Regions from separate parts of the Pseudarthrobacter sp. YAF2 genome, predicted to be linked through region 2. Evidence: predicted binding sites of a transcription regulator. Region 2 holds the regulator's gene; each other region holds the start of a gene.
What was found. The regulator LexA, encoded in region 2, represses DNA repair genes until DNA is damaged. The targets are predictions, from matches to a motif close to TCGAACANNTGTTCGA.

Region 1 (5,704 bases), on a different contig from region 2:
ACTCGCCCTGGCTGCGGTTGATGTCCAGCGGCAGGATGGGGATGCCGAGCCGCCGGGCTTCGGCCACCAGCAGCCGCTTGGGATACATTCCGGGATCGTGCTCCCAGAGCCCGGCCAGGAACGCTTCGGGATGGTGGGTCTTGAGCCAGGCCGACTGGTATGTGGGTACGGCAAATGCGGCCCCATGGGCTTTGCAGAAACCAAAGCTGCCGAACGCTTTGAGTGTTCCCCAGACCTTGTCCACCACCTCGGGAGAGTAGCTTCTGTTACGGGCTTCGCGGCGGAAGAATTCCTCCACCGCACCCTCCAGGACCTCGTTGCCGAGGGCGCGCCTGAATTCGTCCGCGCGGGCCAGGCCGCAACCGGTCATGACATGGAAGGTCTTGAGGATCTGCTCGTGGAAGACCGTCACTCCATGGGTTTCCTGGAGTACCGGTTTGAGGTCCGGGTGCGGGTACACCTCCGGGGCGAAACCGTGACGGTGTTCCAGGAAGGGACGAACCATGTCCGATTTCATCGGCCCTGGCCGGAACAGGGAGATGTCGATGATGAGGTCGTTGAATTCCCGGGGTGCCAGCTTTCCAATCAGTTCCCGTTGTCCCGGGGATTCGATCTGGAAACACCCCAGGGTGTGGGTGCTTCGGATCAGCTCATAGGTGGGTTCGTCGTCGAGGGGGACGGCGTTGAGGTCGATCCGGCCGTCCGCGGCGATGTAGTCAGGTCCACTGCCGTCCGGACCTGCGGGGTGGCGGCCGGCGGCCACCACCTCGGCCTTGGTGGGGTGCAGGCGGATCACCTCCCGGACCGCGAAGGCCATGGCGCTTTGCATCCGGACGCCGAGGACATCGAGCTTAAGCATTCCCATGGGGTCCATGTCGTGTTTATCGAACTGGCTCATGGGCAGGCCCAGGCCGCTGGGCTGGACCGGTGTGCGGTCCAGGAGGGTGGCGTCCCCCAGGATGACCCCGCAGGGGTGCATCGAGATGTGCCGGGGCAGCCGGTCCAGCCGCTCGGTCAGGTCCACCAGCAGGTCCAGTTGCTGGTTTCCTTCGGCGTCGCGATGCTCCACCCGGCCCGCGAACTCCCGGAGCTCGGGTTTTTCCTGCAGCGCTTCGCGGAATTTCCTGGCTGAGAACCGCCACAACTGCTTGGCGATCTCCCCCACTTCGCCATCGTCCATCCCCAGCGCCATTCCTGCGTCGCGCACTGCCCCACGGGCCCGGTACCCGTTTTGCATGCTCATCAGGGTGACGCGCTCGGAACCGAAGCGTTCGAAGATTTGGCGGTAAACGTTATGGCGTTCAGCGCTTTCGACGTCGATGTCGATGTCCGGGAGGGTGGCGCGGTCGTTGGAGAGGAACCGTTCAAAGATGAGGTCGTGCTGCAAGGGATTTACGTGGCTGACCTCGATCAGGTAATTGACCAGGCTGGATGCCCCGGACCCACGGGCTGCCGCCCTGACTCCCATGTCCTGGATCATCCGGGATACCTCTGCCACGGTCAGGAAGTAGGACGAGAAACCCAGGTTCCGGATGATGCCCAGCTCATGCTCCAACCGTGCCAGCATCGTTGTTTCGTCGTGTCCGCCGATCCCGGGGAACCGCCTGCCGATCCCCGCGTGGCACCGCTGGATAAGTTCAACGTCTGGATCCTGGGTGATACCAATGACCGATGCTTCCGGCACCACGGGCTGCTTCCACCCCATGTCCGTGCTGGGGTCCATCCGGCAAAGATCGGCGAGCGCCTCAGTTTGGGCCATCAGCTGCTTGAGGTCGGCGGCCCCATACCCAGCAGCGGCAATGATTTCCTTGCCCAGGCCAAGCATCTGGTCCGCGGTTTTCAGCCATCCCTGGCCGGTGGGCTGGAGCAGCGGTTCACCTGCAAGTTCCGGCAGGGACTTCAACGTCCGGGCAGAGTCCAGGACATCTGCGGTTGGCGCTCCGTCAGCAGCGCAGTACCGCACAGCATTACTGAGGACGGCGGGCACATGGTGTTCCTCGGCGAGCCGGAGCATGCGGACTGCATGGGCGGTGCTGAGGGGAGAGCCGGGTGCGCTGAGCTGGGAGACGATTTCTGCAACGACGGTTCCCGCGGGCATGGCATCCAGCCATTGTTTGAAAAGGGTCCGTGGACGAAGGTAACGCCGGCCTCCCATGGCCCTTCCGACGTCGGAGTCCGGACCAACCAGGACGGTCAGCACCGGCTTGAGGGTCACAGGGTCGAGGGTCCGGGAGGCAAGCTCGGCGCGGGTGACTGCCACGGGAACAGTTCCCCCGGCCTTCCCTGAGGTCCGTGCGTGGGCATCGGAAACCAGCCGGCACAGCGCACGGCACCCGGCACCATTGTTGTGCCCGCGGGCCAGCACCACCACCCGGCCGGCTACCTGCGTGCGGTGGTCACCGTCGTCATCGAAGACCGCAAGGTCAACCCCCACAAGGGGGTCGATGCCCGCAGCCATGCACGCTTTGAGGTGTTTGATGGTGCCGTACAAGCCGTCCCGATCGGTGCAGGCCAGGGCTGTGGCGCCGTCACTTGCTGCGGCCTGAGCAAGTTCCTCCGGCCAGGAGACGCCGTAGTGGGCGCTGAATGCTGTGGAAACGTGGAGGTGGGTGAAGCTCATGCTGTTCTGGGGCGAAGGGCGTCATGGATCCGCAGCAGCCGCCACCGGCCGCTGCCAACATGCCGGGTGAGGTCGAGGGTAAGGGGTTCTGAAGCATGGTGCGCGGCAGCAGGAAGCACCTGGATTCGCCAGATTTCGTGGTCAACCACTCCTGGTCCGCTGCCTAACGGAGCCCTGGCGTCTTCTGCCCACCACTGCCGGCGTTCATACCACCGGACGGGTTCAGCGCAGACGAGATAATCCTTGCCCGCCCACGTCAGCGATTCAGGCTGCCCGGATGCGGAACACGCCACGTCAATGGACTCGCTGAACATGCCCATGCGCGCCTCCCGGACGGTACTTCCCAAATGCCTTATTCGAATATGTGTTCGAATAAATCCAGTCTACGCCGGGGAGGCGGCAAAACATAGGCGGGGGTGGACGGACCGTGCAGCAGGGAGCAGGATGATGGCATGAGTACCGATGACGCACTCCTGAAGCAGGCAAGCATCAAGACCCAGGACTCCACCCTGGTGGCCACGTTCAATATCGATGGCGCCATTCCGGGAACCGGCGCTTATGTGGTGGGGCTGATGGGGGCCACACCTGACTATTCAACGCAGCGACGGCTGTGCATTGAATTCATGAACGGGGAGGCCATTGCCTGCTACGCGTTCAACCGGGACCAGGGAATCGAGGAAGACTACGACCTGTCCGGTGTATCCCACTCGGAGAGCACCATTACCGGGAGCTTTCCCGCAACGGCCTTGAACGGGCTCGGGAAAGGGCACGTCCTGTCAGCCTTCAGCGAAGCCGACGGACGGGAGTTCCAGCATGGGGTGCCGGTGGAGCAATCCCAGTAGGGGTTTTCTTAGCTGGTTTCCTTATGGATCTTCAGTTCGAGTTCGATGAACGCGGAGATCATGGCCCGGTAGGTTGACTCGACGATGTCCGGGTCGATGTCCTTTTTCTCGGCCGCGGCCCGGACGTGTTCAATGATCCGCTCAACTCGGCCGGCGGCCCGTACCTCGGCGTCGTCCCCCTTCAGGGTGCCGGCGATCCGGATCAGCCGTTCGCGGCGGGCGATGAGGGTAACAATCTGTTCATCCACCTCGTCAACGGCAACCCGGACAGCTGCGAGCTGTTCCCTGTCGGCCTGGGCATCCCGATCGTTTCCTTGAATTGTCGCCATCATCTGACAGTATCGAAGCATGGAGCCAAGAGTCGACTTTATCTCCCTCGGTGTCAGCAGCGTTGACCGATCGCGGGCCTTCTATGTCGACGGCCTGGGCTGGCCAGTCCACCGCGAGGTGGCCGGGGAGGTGCTGTTCATCCAGGTGAACCACGGCCTGGTGCTCTCCCTCTGGGACGCCCGGCAGATGCAGGCGGAAGCAGGCGTCAGTCCGTCGGACGGCGTTCCCTGTATCACCCTGAGCCACAACCTGGGAAGCGCGGGGGACGTGGACCGGGTCATGGAAGAGGCCGCGGCTGCGGGCGCCGTCATCATCGCCGAACCCGTCACGCAGCCCTGGGGCGGCTATACGGGGTACTTCGCGGACCCTGACGGCTTCCGCTGGGAAGTGGCGTACAACCCCACGTGGACCGTGGACGACGCCGGCACGGTCACCGTGTGATGGCCGTCCGCACCCTAGGCGGGGCTGCTAGAACAGGGCCTCCACCGGGCGGATCAAGTCCGGTCCGTTGTTGCGGACGTTGCCCACTTCCTTGCCCACGGACTCCACGTGCCAGTCGGCGGCAGCATCTTTGACCCCGGACCGCACCAGGTCCACAAGGGCAGCGGCGTCGTCAGCCTGCGGGTCCAGCCAGGCCTCCATGGTGGCTTTGTCCATGGGCAGCGGGACGCGGTCGTGCAGCTCTGTCAGCTTTCCGAAGATCGTTGATTCAGTCCCGGGCGGTGGCGTGTCAGCCGTGAGGATGGAGGTGGACAGCAGCCAGCGCCCCGGTTCCCCTTCAGGAATCGACGGGTCCTTCCACCACTCATACAGGCCGGCGAAAACCAGCCCGTGGTCCTTCCCCGGGTGCACGTAATAGGGCTGCTTGGACTTGCCGGGGCCTTGCTTCCATTCGTAGTAACCGTCGGCGGGGACGGCACAGCGCCGCGACTGCACTGCCTTCCTGAACGCCGGCTTCTCCAGCACGGATTCGCTCCGGGCATTGATCATCCGCGATCCGATTCCGGGATCCTTGGCCCAGGAAGGGACCAGGCCCCACCGGGCCACATGCAACTGGCGCACCTGCCTGGCCCCTGCAGAGTCATCATCCACCAGCCTCTCCAGGACGATGGGGACGGCGTCGGTGGGTGCAACATTCCACGACGGCGGAATGCTCACCTCATCCTCCAGCTCGGCGTCGAACTCGGCCAGGAGGTCCCCCACGGCGCGTGCCATTACGTAGCGTCCACACATGGCACCAGCATGCCACCGGCGCCACATACTGTCATCCAGGCGCCCCGCAGCCCCTCAAAGCCCGGGAATACCGGCGGCCGCGCTACCGTTGACCGTAAGGAACCTTTCAAGCGACGTTTAGGAGATCCGCGTGGACTTCACTCCCGAATCCGGCACCATCACCATGTTTTCCACCACTTGGTGCGGCTATTGCAACCGGCTGAAGAAGCAGTTGGACGCGAAGGGCATCGGCTACACGGAAATTAACATCGAAGAAGTTGACGGCACTGCCGAACTCGTGGAGCAACTGAACGGCGGCAACCGTACTGTGCCTACCGTCCTGTTTCCGGACGGCTCCGCTGCCACCAACCCGTCGGCTGCCGAGGTCCAGAGCAGGCTCGCTGCCTAAGCGGCCGGAGACCTCCGGCTTCGCGCCGAAGAACTGATGCGGGTCACGCCCCCAGGCTGCTGAAGGAAGCAGTTTCCAGGGTGGCGTGGCCCGCATACGTTTCCAGGAGGGCCCGCTCCACGGCCGCCACATCCAGCCCGGGCACCAGATCGTTGGCGGCTCCGGCCGTGGCCGGGTTCCAGTCGAGGCCGAGGGCGGCGTAGCTGTCCGTGAGTACCTTCCGGATCGGGGCGGAATCCTCCACCACAATCACTGAGCTGAAGAGCCAGCCACCGGAAACCACCCGCTGGG
Region 2 (5,704 bases):
CCCGCCTGCGCGGCTGGGGCGAGTCAATGTCCCGCCAGGCGGGTGGCCAGGTGGGTGGCGCAGCTGCCGGCATGGGCTCGCGCGGCCCCGGTGAAACCAAGATCGAACTGGACCGCCGGCGGATCCGGACCCGCATGGCCAAGCTGCGGCGTGAGATCGCCGCGATGAAGCCTGCGCGCGAGACCAAGCGGGCCAACCGGCGTCGTAATGAGGTACCGTCGGTGGCCATCGCGGGGTACACCAACGCCGGGAAGTCATCCCTGCTCAACCGGCTCACCGACGCCGGCGTCCTGGTGGAGAACGCCTTGTTCGCCACCCTGGATCCCACCGTCCGCAAGGCGGAAACCGCTGACGGCCTGGGCTACACCCTGGCCGACACCGTGGGGTTCGTCCGCTCGCTGCCCACCCAACTGGTGGAGGCCTTCCGCTCCACGCTTGAAGAGGTGGCCGACTCGGACCTGATCCTGCACGTGGTGGACGCCTCGCACCCGGATCCCGAGGGCCAGATCGCCGCAGTCCGGAAGGTCTTCAGCGAAGTTGACGCCCGCAAGGTGCCCGAGATCATAGTGCTGAACAAGGCCGATGCCGCTGATCCCTTTGTGATTGAGCGGCTGAAACAGCGCGAACCACGCCACGTGGTGGTCTCTGCCAGGACCGGGGAGGGCATTGCCGAGCTGCTGAAGGCCATCAGCGACGCCATCCCAAGGCCCGGCGTCAAGCTTGAACTGCTCATCCCGTACGACCGGGGCGACCTGCTCAGCAAGCTGCACGAATCCGACGCCGAAATCATCAACCTCGAGCACGTTGAGGAAGGTACCAAGGCTGTGGTGATGGTCCGGGAGGGCCTGGCAGCCGAGCTGGAACCATTCACCCTCAATGACTGACCTCGCGGCCGGGGAAGCCGCACCGACGGCCGGCGAGCAGTTCGTTATTGAACTGCTCGACCGCGCCGTCGCCGGCATGGGCGGACAAAGCCGCACCGGACAACACGAGATGGCCCGCCAGGTTGCCCGGGCCATCAGTACGGGCAACCATCTGTTGGTCCAGGCCGGCACCGGCACCGGCAAGTCATTGGCCTACCTGGTACCGCTCATTGCCCATGCCCTGGAGAGCAACAAGCCCGCACTGGTGTCCACGGCCACGCTTGCGCTGCAAACCCAGATCGTGGGCAGGGACCTGCCCCGACTCCTGAAAAACATCACCCCTGCCCTGGACCGGCCCGTCAAAGTGGCTTTGGTCAAGGGGCGGTCCAACTACGTCTGCCGCCACAAGATGGAGGGCGGGTTCCCCTCCGAGGAGCCTTCCGAGGGCCAGCTGTTCTCCCTGGGCGAGGACACCAGTGTTCCGCACTTCGCCGCCTCCGTGGGCGGCCCGGCCTCCCAGCTTGGCAAGGAAGTGGTGCGGCTCCGGGAGTGGGCCGAAAAGACGGCCACCGGCGACCGTGACGAACTCCTGCCCGGCGTGACCGACCGTGCGTGGCGGCAGGTTTCGGTGACATCCATGGAATGCCTGGGGGCCCAGAAATGTCCCATGGCCGCAGAGTGCTTCAGTGAACTGGCCCGGCAGGACGCGGCCGAGGCAGACGTCGTGGTGACCAACCACGCCATGCTGGCCGTCAGCGCCTTCGAAGGGCTCGCCGTCCTGCCCGAGTACGACGTCGTGGTAGTGGACGAGGCGCATGAACTCCAGGACCGCGTCACCGGGGCCGTGTCCGGGCAGCTGTCCGTAGCCATGGTGCACGCTGCCGCATCAGGTGCCCGCAAACACACCGCCATCACCGTTGACGCCCTGAACGCAGCAGCCGCCAACCTTGAGCTGGCCCTTGCCGGGGCGCCGAACGGCTTGCTGCCCAATGGGCTGAACGATGAACAGCTGGACTGCGTGGACCAGCTGCGCGAGGCTTGCCGCGCGGCGCTGTCCGATTCCAAGGGGGACAGCAACACCACGGCCGACGGCGGGAGGCAGCTCGCCCGGTCCCGGCTCATGCTCATCCTGGAGCTGTGCGAACGGCTGCTGGCGGCCCGGGAGAACCGCGAAGTGGTCTGGTTCTCGCGCGCCAGCACCTTCGATCCCGGCCAAGGCTACTCCCAGCCTGACGAGAATGCGCCGGTCCTGGTCAACATCGCGCCGCTCTCCGTTGCCCGGAGGCTGAGGGAAGGTCTTTTTGCCGGCCACACCGTCGTGCTGACCTCGGCCACCCTGGCCATCGGGTCCGCGTTCGAACCGGCAGCTGGAGGACTGGGACTGACAGGCGACGGAGCTCCCAGCTGGACCGGCGTGGACGTCGGCTCACCCTTCGATTACCCCAAACAGGGCATCCTCTACGTGGCGGGCCACTTGCCCAAACCCGGCCGTGGCGTATCCCCGGAAGCTCTTGAGGAGCTCGAGGCGCTCATCAAAGCATCCGGTGGCGGTGCCCTGTGCCTCTTTTCCTCGCGGCGCGCTGCGGAGGAGGCCGCCGACGCCCTGCGGCCCAAGCTCGGTGTGACCGTGCTCTGCCAGGGCGAGTCAACCATGACCGCCCTGGTCAAGCAGTTCGCCGACGAACCGGACACCTGCCTCTTCGGGACCATGTCCCTGTGGCAGGGAGTAGACGTTCCGGGTGGATCCTGCCGACTCGTGGTGATCGACCGCATTCCGTTCCCCAGGCCGGACGATCCCCTCATGACAGCACGGTCGCGGGCCGTTGCGCAGGCCGGCGGAAACGGCTTCATGTCCGTTTCGGCCACCCACGCGGCCATCCGGCTGGCCCAGGGCGCCGGCCGGCTCATCCGGTCAACCGGCGACAAAGGCGTAGTGGCGGTGCTGGACTCGCGGCTGGCAACCGAGCGTTACGCCGGGTTCCTGCGGGGCGCGCTGCCGCCGTTCTGGTCCACGACGGACCGCAGCAAGGCACTGGCGGCACTCATCAGGCTCGGCGCGGAGGCCTCAGGATAGAGGCCTGCCGCGGCCGGAGGTGACAGGCGGTGTCAGAGGGACCGCAGCACCGAGACCACTTTGCCCATGATGGTGGCGTGGTCACCGAGGATGGGTTCGTATTGGGTGTTCTGCGGGAGCAACCAGGTGTGGCCGTCACGCTGGCGGAAGGTCTTGACGGTGGCTTCGTCATCAAGCAGGGCAGCGACGATGTCCCCGTTGACGGCATCCGCCTGGCGGCGCACCACCACCCAGTCTCCGTCGCAGATAGCGGCGTCCACCATGGAGTCCCCGGCCACCTTGAGCATGAACAGCTCACCCTGGCCCACAAGTTGGCGGGGGAGCGGCATGACATCTTCAACGAGTTGCTCGGCGAGGATGGGACCGCCGGCGGCAATCCGGCCAACCAGCGGAACCATGGCGGTGTCCAGCGCGGTGGGCAGTTCCGTCACGGGGCCGCCGGGCGTCTGGGGCGCTGACGCGGCGATGGCCTTCCCTGCGCCGCCATCAAGGGTGAGTGGCATGAGCACCTCCATGGCCCGCGGCCGCTTCGGGTCGCGCCGGAGGTAGCCCAGCTTCTCCAGCTGGGACAGCTGATGGGTCACGCTGGACAGGCTGGCCAAGCCCACCGTATCGCCGATCTCGCGCATCGAGGGCGGGTAGCCGTTGTCATTGACGGACCGCTGGATGGTCTCCAGGATCTTCTTCTGCCGTGGGGTAAGCCCCTTGGAAGTCTTCTTCGGTTGCGGGGCCGTCCTGCCCCCGGCGGCTGCTGCTGCCATGTTCGCCAATGCCTTTCGCTTGCCGCCGGATCTTCCGCTCCGCGCCGTCCCCGGCGCCGAGTGAAGGGTTGCCGCTGTCATTGTCAGACCCTGCTGTTCAACTTCAGTGGTGGTTGTTCTTGGTTTCCAAGCTAGGCCAGCCACAATGCTTTTTCAAACATTTGTTCTAGCGAGTCTCGACATTGTTCGTTGATAGGTGCTAAAACTTAGGTAGCAAAGTTCGAATATGTGTTCTAACCAGTGCGTGGCTTGTTCGAAGACCTGGCCGGAAGAGTAGGCATTCCGGCAGGACGGAGCAGGGCGGCGCGGGGACGGACACCCGGGCAGCACGGCAGGTCCAGGAGGGCTCAGTTCATGTCAGCTTTAACTCTTTCCCACGTTTCGCGGCCGCAGTTCTTCAGCGGGGAACACCACATGTCCGGCAGCCGGCGGACCAGCGCCGGCCGGGCGCCGTCCCCGGCGCCACTGCGGCTTACCCGGCGGGGCCGGATCGTCCTGGTGGGAGTGCCGCTCATTCTCCTCGCGGTGCTGCTGCTCTCGTTGGCGGGACTCTTCCACTCCCCGGCCAAGGCTTCCGACTCCGCCGCAGACCTGGCCGTGACGCCCACGGTGACGGTAACCGTCCAGCCCGGCCAGTCCCTGTGGTCCATCGCCGGTGCCGTGGCTCCGGACCGCGATGCACGCGACGTCGTGGCGGACATTGTCCAGCTCAACAACCTGTCCGCCGGTGCCGTGCTGCCGGGGCAGCAACTTTTCGTCCCCAGCCACTGACCCGACGCTGAGTGGTCGCCGCAACGTGGCCGAGGCCCTGCCCTGCCCTACCTTGCCCTGCCCTGCCCTGCCACCGACGCCGGACCCCTCGGAGGCTTCCTTCAGCTCCTCGTGCGGGCCGCGCCGGAAGCCTGCCACAGGTGTCACATTTTCCGGTAGTTGCCACGGCAACTAAACTGGTCAGGTGAACGACCAGCTAGAACGCCTGAACCGGCTACCCCTCCGCAGCAACCTTCGCGGGCTGACGCCCTACGGGGCACCCCAACTGGACGTCCCCATTCTGTTGAACGTCAACGAGAACACACATGGCGTACCCGCGGACGTACGCGCCGCCATCAGCGCCGCCGTGACGGAGGCCGCCGCAGGCCTCAACCGCTACCCGGACCGGGAGTTCACCGATCTCCGCAAGGCCCTGGCGGAATACCTTGGCCATGGCCTCGACGAAACCAACCTGTGGGCCGCCAACGGCTCCAACGAGGTCCTGCAGCAGATCCTCCAGGCTTTCGGCGGCCCTGGCCGCACCGCGCTGGGCTTCCCCCCCACGTACTCCATGTACCCCCTGCTGGCGAGCGGCACCGACACCGAATACATCACCGGTGTCCGGGCGGAAGGCTATGACCTCAGCGCAGAATCCGCTGCCCGCCAGGTCAGGGAACTGCAGCCGAACATTGTGTTCCTCTGCTCACCGAACAATCCCACCGGCACCGGGCTGGGACTGGACGTCGTGGAGGCTGTCTACGAGGCCGGTACCGCAAGCCAGACCATCGTCATTGTGGATGAGGCCTACCACGAGTTCGCCCACGACGGCACTCCCAGCGCACTGACCCTGCTGGCGGGCAGGGAGCGGCTGATCGTATCCCGCACCATGAGCAAGGCGTTCGCCCTCGCTGGTGCCCGGCTCGGTTACATGGCCGCGGCCCCGGAGGTCACCGATGCCCTGCGCCTGGTGCGCCTGCCCTACCACCTGTCCGCCATCACGCAGGCCACGGCGCTGGCAGCCCTGGAACACCGGGAAGCGCTGATGGCCGATGTGCGGGACATCAAGCGGCAGCGCGACCGCATTGTGGCGGAGTTGACCAGGATGGGGCTGAAGCCGGCCGCATCCGACTCCAACTATGTGTTCTTCGGCGGCCTGGACAACCCCCACCAGGTCTGGCAGGAACTGCTGGATGCGGGCGTGCTGATCCGCGACGTGGGAATTCCCGGCCACCTGCGGGTCACGGCCGGCACTGAGG
Region 3 (5,704 bases), on a different contig from region 2:
GACGCGAACTTCGGTGCGAAGCGCTGTACCCCGACGCCGATGTCCTGGTGTTCGGCCACAGCCATATCCCCTGGGACACGGTGTCTCCGGGCGGGCTTCGGCTGCTGAACCCCGGATCCCCCACGGACCGGCGGCGCCAGCCGGCCTGCACCTACATGGAGGCGGTGCTCGACCCCGGCCGCCTTGCCGAGGTCAGGCTGGTGAAAGTCCAGCGGTGACGCGCTTGGCAGGCCGGCTTCGATTGCCTAGGGTGGAACAATAAGCAAGCTTAGTTTTTGTCGAATGCCCTTCCGCAATGACAGGCTGCTTCATAGCCCGGGCAACCGAACAGCCCGCTTCCCGCGCGAACAGGAGGACCACCATGACTGACCAGTACACCTTCCGCAACCCCGTGACCGCCTACGAAAAGATCTCCCCACCCAAGCAGCACCAGCCTGAGCCGGGCCTTGACGCAGAGCTTGAGCCGAGGGCCGACCTGGGCGAGGAAACCTACCGCGGCACGGGCCGGCTGGAAGGCCGCCGGGCCATCGTCACCGGCGCCGACTCCGGCATCGGTGCCGCAACGGCCATCGCCTTTGCAAGGGAAGGCGCCGACGTCGTGCTTTCCTACCTGCCCCAGGAAGAGGAAGACGCCTCGCGCATCGCCGGGATCATTGAGGCAGCAGGCCGCAAGGCGGTCAAGGTGCCGGGCGACCTCAAGGACTCCGCAGCGTGCCGCGAACTGGTGGACACGGCGGTGGCCGTGCTGGGCGGGGTGGACCTCCTGGTCAACAACGCAGGAAAACAGGTTGCCCAAGAGGACCTGCAGGACATTTCCGACGAGCAGTTCGACCACACGCTGAAGACCAACGTCTACGCCATGTTCTGGGTGACCAAGACTGCCGTTCCACATATGCCTGCCGGGTCCACCATCATCAACACCACGTCCATCCAGGCCTACAACCCGTCGCCAACCCTGGTGGACTACGCCACCACCAAGGCCAGCATCAACAACTTCACCAAGGGGCTCGCGCAACAGCTTGCGCCCAAGGGCATCCGGGTGAATGCGGTGGCACCGGGGCCCATCTGGACCCCGCTGCAGGTGAGCAGCGGCCAGCCCAAGGAGGCGCTGCCCGAGTTCGGCCAGTCCACTCCCCTGGGCCGCGCCGGCCAGCCCGCTGAGCTGGCCCCCGCTTACGTCTTCCTGGCTTCACCCGAGTCAAGCTACGTGGTGGGCGAAACGCTGAACGTCAACGGCGGCAGCCCCACGCCCTAGCATCCTTCCACGGCCCCCGGCGGGTGGCCTGTTATTCTGCCGCGTCCTGGCCGGCCAGCAAGTCATCGGTGGCGGTGTCGGGTTCGCCATCGAAGTATTGGGCCAGGACCGTCTTGAACACTGTTTCTCCGGGCGCGGCCCGGAGAAACAGTGTCATGGACGAGCGGAGCTTTTGCGCATCGATTCCGCCAAGGATGTCCGACGCCGAACGGCCGGCATGGGTGGTCAAAGCCAGGGCGCACTCGAGCAGCCTTGGACCCAGCACGTGGTGGTCCAGGTAGACGCGGGCTTCAGCCAATGATGAGATGGCGTATTTGCGGGATGTGGCGCTCTGCCCCAGCCCGGCAATCTGGGGAAAAATGAACCACATCCAGTGGCCGGTCTTATTGCCGAGCTGCAGCTCGGCCAGCGCGTGCCCGTAGGTGCCGCCGCTTTCTTGGGCGGTGAGAAATCGTTCCAGGTCAAAAGGTTCACTCATGGGGATCTCCTTGTGGGGTGCGGTTCACGGCGTCAACTCTTTTTCCAGTTGGCCTGCTGCCGTTTGGAGCCGGGCCTCCGGGTCTTCGCGCCATCGCGCCAGGACGGCGGAGGCCCGCTGGCGCTCGCGGTGGCCCAGGCCTGCCAGCAGGGGCACCAGGACGTCAGAAACCAGGGGCTCGGCCAGGTCGGCCGCCTGGGCTGAGCGAAGGAAGCCCTCCAGCCTGGTCAGGTCCGAGTGCCGCAGCAACCGCACGTTCGTTTGCAGCAGCACGACGGCGGCCAGGCGGCGTTCGAAGACCGGCAGTGAGCCGGGTTTCGGCTGGCCCCACAGGGCGGAGGCCAGCATTACCGTGGTGTCGTGGCCCATGTCCTTGAACTTCCGGAGGGCATCGCGGACGGTGCCGCGGACTGCACCGATCGAAGACCCGTAGGAGGCCAGCACCCCGCCCAGCCGGTTGGCCACCTCGTCGGCCCGGTACCAGGCTCCCTCGTTCCGGAGGGTCCGGTCGATGAAGTCAGCGGCCGCAGCGACGTCGGTCATTTCGGTCATCGCCCCCGCCCCGCGGACGCATGCCGGATGCAAAAGGGGGTCCACGGCCGTGCTTCGAGCCTGCCGTCCGCGATGGGCTCGCCGCAGACGGCACAGATGCCGTAGGTACCGTTGGCCAGGCGGGCCAGGGCTGCCTCCACCTGGTCCAGCCCGGCTGAGCTTTGCTTCAACAGTGCCGAGGCTTGCGAGAGTTCGAAGGCGATCGTGGCGCCTTCGGGATCGTGTTCGTCGTCGACGTTGGAGTTCTGGCGCGCCGAGTTGGCCGCGTCGATATCGGCCCGCAGCGCCGGCAACAGTGCCAGCCGCCGGGCCCGCTCGTCTTCGAGCAGCATCCTGAACCGTTCGAAATCCGGCATGCGAAAAGCCTAGCGCCTCAATCAGTACCAGTTCAGGGCTACCGAATGGCTCCAGGCGCCGCACGGGGAGCCGTAGCGGTCGCTGATGTAGCCGAGCCCCCAGTCGATCTGCGTCCGGTAGCTGGTCAGCCAGTCGCTTCCGGCGCTGGCGTACTTTCCGGGCGGCAGCGCCTGGGCGATGCCGTAAGCACCGGAGGAGGCGTTGGTGGCGGTGGTCAGCCAGCCGGATTCTTTGGTCCACAGCTGGGACAGGCACTGGAACTGGTCCGGGCCCCAGCCGAAGTAACCCAGGCGCCCGGAGGCATAGGCCTTGGCACCGGCCGGATCATTGACGGCACCGCCGGGGACGGAAGGAACGACGACGGGCGGCGGGCTTGGCACGGCCGGCTGCGGCGGACTGCCGGGAACCGGGACGGCCGGCGGGGCCGGGTTTGCCGCGTTGCCGGCCGGAGCGGCGGGCGCGGGTTTGGGCTGCCGGGCTGCGGCCGCGGCTGCCTGCGCTGCGGCTTCGGCCTGCTGGCGGGCCTGTTCCGCAGCAGCGGCGCGCTTGGCTTCCTGGGCTGCTTCATAGGCAGCCAGCGCCGCCTGGCCCTGGCGGTACTCTCCTTCGAGGGCCGCCGTCGTTCCCTTCAGCGAGGCCAGCTGGGCAGTCAGCTCGCTGCTGTGTTGCTGTTCGTCACTGACCTGCCGGGCGAGTGTGTCCTGGGCGGAGCGGGCCGCGTCCAGTTTGGTTTTTGCTTCCCCGGACAGGCGTTCGCGTTCACTGCGGGCCGCCTTTTCCTGCTCCGCCAGCGAAGCGGCAACCTTGCCGGCGGCCGCCGCTTTGTCCACCAGTGCCGCCGTTTTGTCGCCCACGAGCTGGACGAGGTTGAGCCCCTGGACGCTGTTTTTCTCCAGGGCATCCAGGGCCACGAAGAACCCGGCATTGGTCCCGCCCGTCTTATACGACTGGACGGCAAGGGCGCCGATTTCCTTGCGATACTTGGCCAGTTCGTCGCTGGCGCGGGCGGCCTGGGCGGACAATGCATCCACCCGCGTTGATGCCGCCTGCAGCTCGGCGTCGGCTGCGGCATAGTCCGCGGCCGCCCGGACGGCGGCGTCACCGGCCGCCTCCGATTGGGTCTGGAGACCGCTCAGCAGCCCGTTGATGGTGGTGATCTCCGCCGCTTTCGCCGCTTCAGAAGACTGCGCCTGCTGCACGTCGGCCCAGGACGGGTATCCACCTGGCGGCGGCGGCTCGTCCGCGGAGGCAGGCAGCACCGTCGTCGCGGCCACCGCGATAGCGAGCAATCCCCCCATCAGCGGGGACTTGGGCATGGTCACGAACAGGCGCATAGTCCCGAAGCATACCGGCGACACGCCGGGGCGGAAAGGCGGCCGTGCCCGCTTTGTTACCCTGAGAGGCCGCCACCCGGTCAACCTCGGGCTAATGCCGGGCGATGCGCCATATCCAATCGTTTGCAGAATACGAGAGACAAAGCTCGTATGTTATCTAAACGTGACAATTGCGGTGTCGGCGGGTTATGGTCTTCTGGTGTCCCTCCCAAAACGGGACATTCCCATCAGTTTGCCGAGCCCTGCCGCTGATCACGGGATTCAACCGCTTTCATGCTGGCAGGGACGGGGGAACCAAGTTTCCACGACCTTTTGAGGTCTTGGGGTTAAGTCGAACAGCTCCTCCGCCCACTGCGGAGAGGTGTTCGGCCGGGTATCTCCAACCCGAACCCGACAGCTCACCCCGCAGGCATGGGAGAGGCGATCTATCGTGTCAAAAAATCTCACCACTGCCCGCCACCGCGCGACTCCGGCCCGCTCCATTGCGCTCGAGGGCCTCGCCGTGACCGCCAAGTCGCAGGCCCGTTCGCTGGGCCGTCCGGCACTCGCGGTTGCGGCCGCGTCCGGCATTGCCTTCGGGGTCGGCGCCCCGGCCCACGCGGGCGTGACTGGCGCGGACACTACTGACCAAACTACTGTCCAGGCCGCCGCAGCGCCGGCAGCTGCTCCGGCCGCCGCGGCAACAACCGTGCACACCGTCGTTTCCGGGGATACGCTCGGTGCGATTTCGGCAGCGTACGGGGTCAGCCTGAACAACGTCCTGGCTGCCAACGGCCTGGGCCTGTCGTCCATCATCTACCCCGGCGACCAGATCCAGATTCCCGGTGCAGGCTACGTGGCAGCACCTGCTCAAGCCCCTGCAGCGGCGCCAGTCCAGGCGGCAGCCGCCACCGCACCTGCGAACACCGGCATGAACATGTCCTACGCTTCCGTTACTCCGGTGGCTTCCACCACTGGCACCGGGACCGGGGCCGCCATCCTGTCCTCCGCCTACAGCCAGATCGGTGTGAGCCAGGACTGCACTGCCATGGTCGAGAAGGCCCTGCGCTCGGTTGGCAAGAGTGTCGGCGATCTGGCCCCCACCCAGTTCTTCCAGTACGGCAGCGTGGTCGGCAGCCCGGCACCCGGCGACCTGATCATCACCTCGGGCCACGTGGGCGTATACGCCGGCAACGGCCAGGTTGTGAGCGGCGGCGTCAACGGGTACACCACGCAGGTGCACTCCATCAGCTGGCTCAGCGGCTACTCAGTGGTCCGCGTAGCCTAGGCCTTCGCGCAGCGAAGCAGGCTTCTCACAGGAGGGCGGCAGCCGGGTTTTCCGGCTGCCGCCCTCCTGTCGTCCTGCTGCTGGCCTCATTCCGTGGCGGATCAGGTCCCGCAAAAGGTCATGTAGGCGCCGAAGTCCTCCGGGGCGCCTTCCGTATAGCGCTCCAGCCCGGTCCGCTCGGTAAAGGGATCGGTGACGGCCTCGAGCAGGCGGTGCAGCGGGGCCAAGTCTCCTTCCGTGCCGGCAGCGAGGGCTTCCTCTACCAGGTGGTTCCGCGGAATGTACGCCGGGTTCACACTGTCCATCAGCCCCGCATCGGGTTGCAGTGCCAGCCACCGCTCCGCCCAAGCGTCGAAGGCGGCCAAGTCCAGCACCATCCCGCGCACGGGCCGCAGGTCGCCGCGGGCGGCCCGGCCAAGGTTTCGGAAGAACAGCGTGTAATCCACCGGGCCGTCCTTGAG

Region 1: the regulator LexA is predicted to act here: its motif matches at 2,977-2,992, upstream of AB4Y79_RS06300 (DUF6504 family protein).
Region 3: the regulator LexA is predicted to act here: its motif matches at 4,330-4,345, upstream of AB4Y79_RS06205 (LysM peptidoglycan-binding domain-containing protein).

The regions. Positions count from the first base shown of each region.
Region 1 is NZ_JBFRDA010000004.1:164,376-170,079, reverse strand. Features, by position in the region: gene AB4Y79_RS06305 (DNA polymerase III subunit alpha) at 1-2,620, opposite strand, end outside; gene AB4Y79_RS06300 (DUF6504 family protein) at 2,617-2,940, opposite strand; gene AB4Y79_RS06295 (hypothetical protein) at 3,073-3,462, shown strand; gene AB4Y79_RS06290 (chorismate mutase) at 3,471-3,794, opposite strand; gene AB4Y79_RS06285 (VOC family protein) at 3,811-4,233, shown strand; gene AB4Y79_RS06280 (SOS response-associated peptidase) at 4,261-5,025, opposite strand; gene AB4Y79_RS06275 (mycoredoxin) at 5,156-5,413, shown strand; gene AB4Y79_RS06270 (lipoate--protein ligase family protein) at 5,457-5,704, opposite strand, start outside.
Region 2 is NZ_JBFRDA010000010.1:126,642-132,345, forward strand. Features, by position in the region: gene hflX (GTPase HflX) at 1-884, shown strand, start outside; gene AB4Y79_RS12380 (ATP-dependent DNA helicase) at 877-2,937, shown strand; gene lexA (transcriptional repressor LexA) at 2,970-3,698, opposite strand; gene AB4Y79_RS12390 (LysM peptidoglycan-binding domain-containing protein) at 4,113-4,469, shown strand; gene AB4Y79_RS12395 (histidinol-phosphate transaminase) at 4,654-5,704, shown strand, end outside.
Region 3 is NZ_JBFRDA010000004.1:152,965-158,668, reverse strand. Features, by position in the region: gene AB4Y79_RS06235 (metallophosphoesterase family protein) at 1-218, shown strand, start outside; gene AB4Y79_RS06230 (glucose 1-dehydrogenase) at 362-1,255, shown strand; gene AB4Y79_RS06225 (DUF1810 domain-containing protein) at 1,287-1,733, opposite strand; gene AB4Y79_RS06220 (DNA alkylation repair protein) at 1,758-2,285, opposite strand; gene AB4Y79_RS06215 (TraR/DksA family transcriptional regulator) at 2,282-2,641, opposite strand; gene AB4Y79_RS06210 (coiled-coil domain-containing protein) at 2,663-3,976, opposite strand; cyclic di-AMP (ydaO/yuaA leader) riboswitch at 4,233-4,403, shown strand; gene AB4Y79_RS06205 (LysM peptidoglycan-binding domain-containing protein) at 4,407-5,243, shown strand; gene AB4Y79_RS06200 (protein adenylyltransferase SelO) at 5,345-5,704, opposite strand, start outside.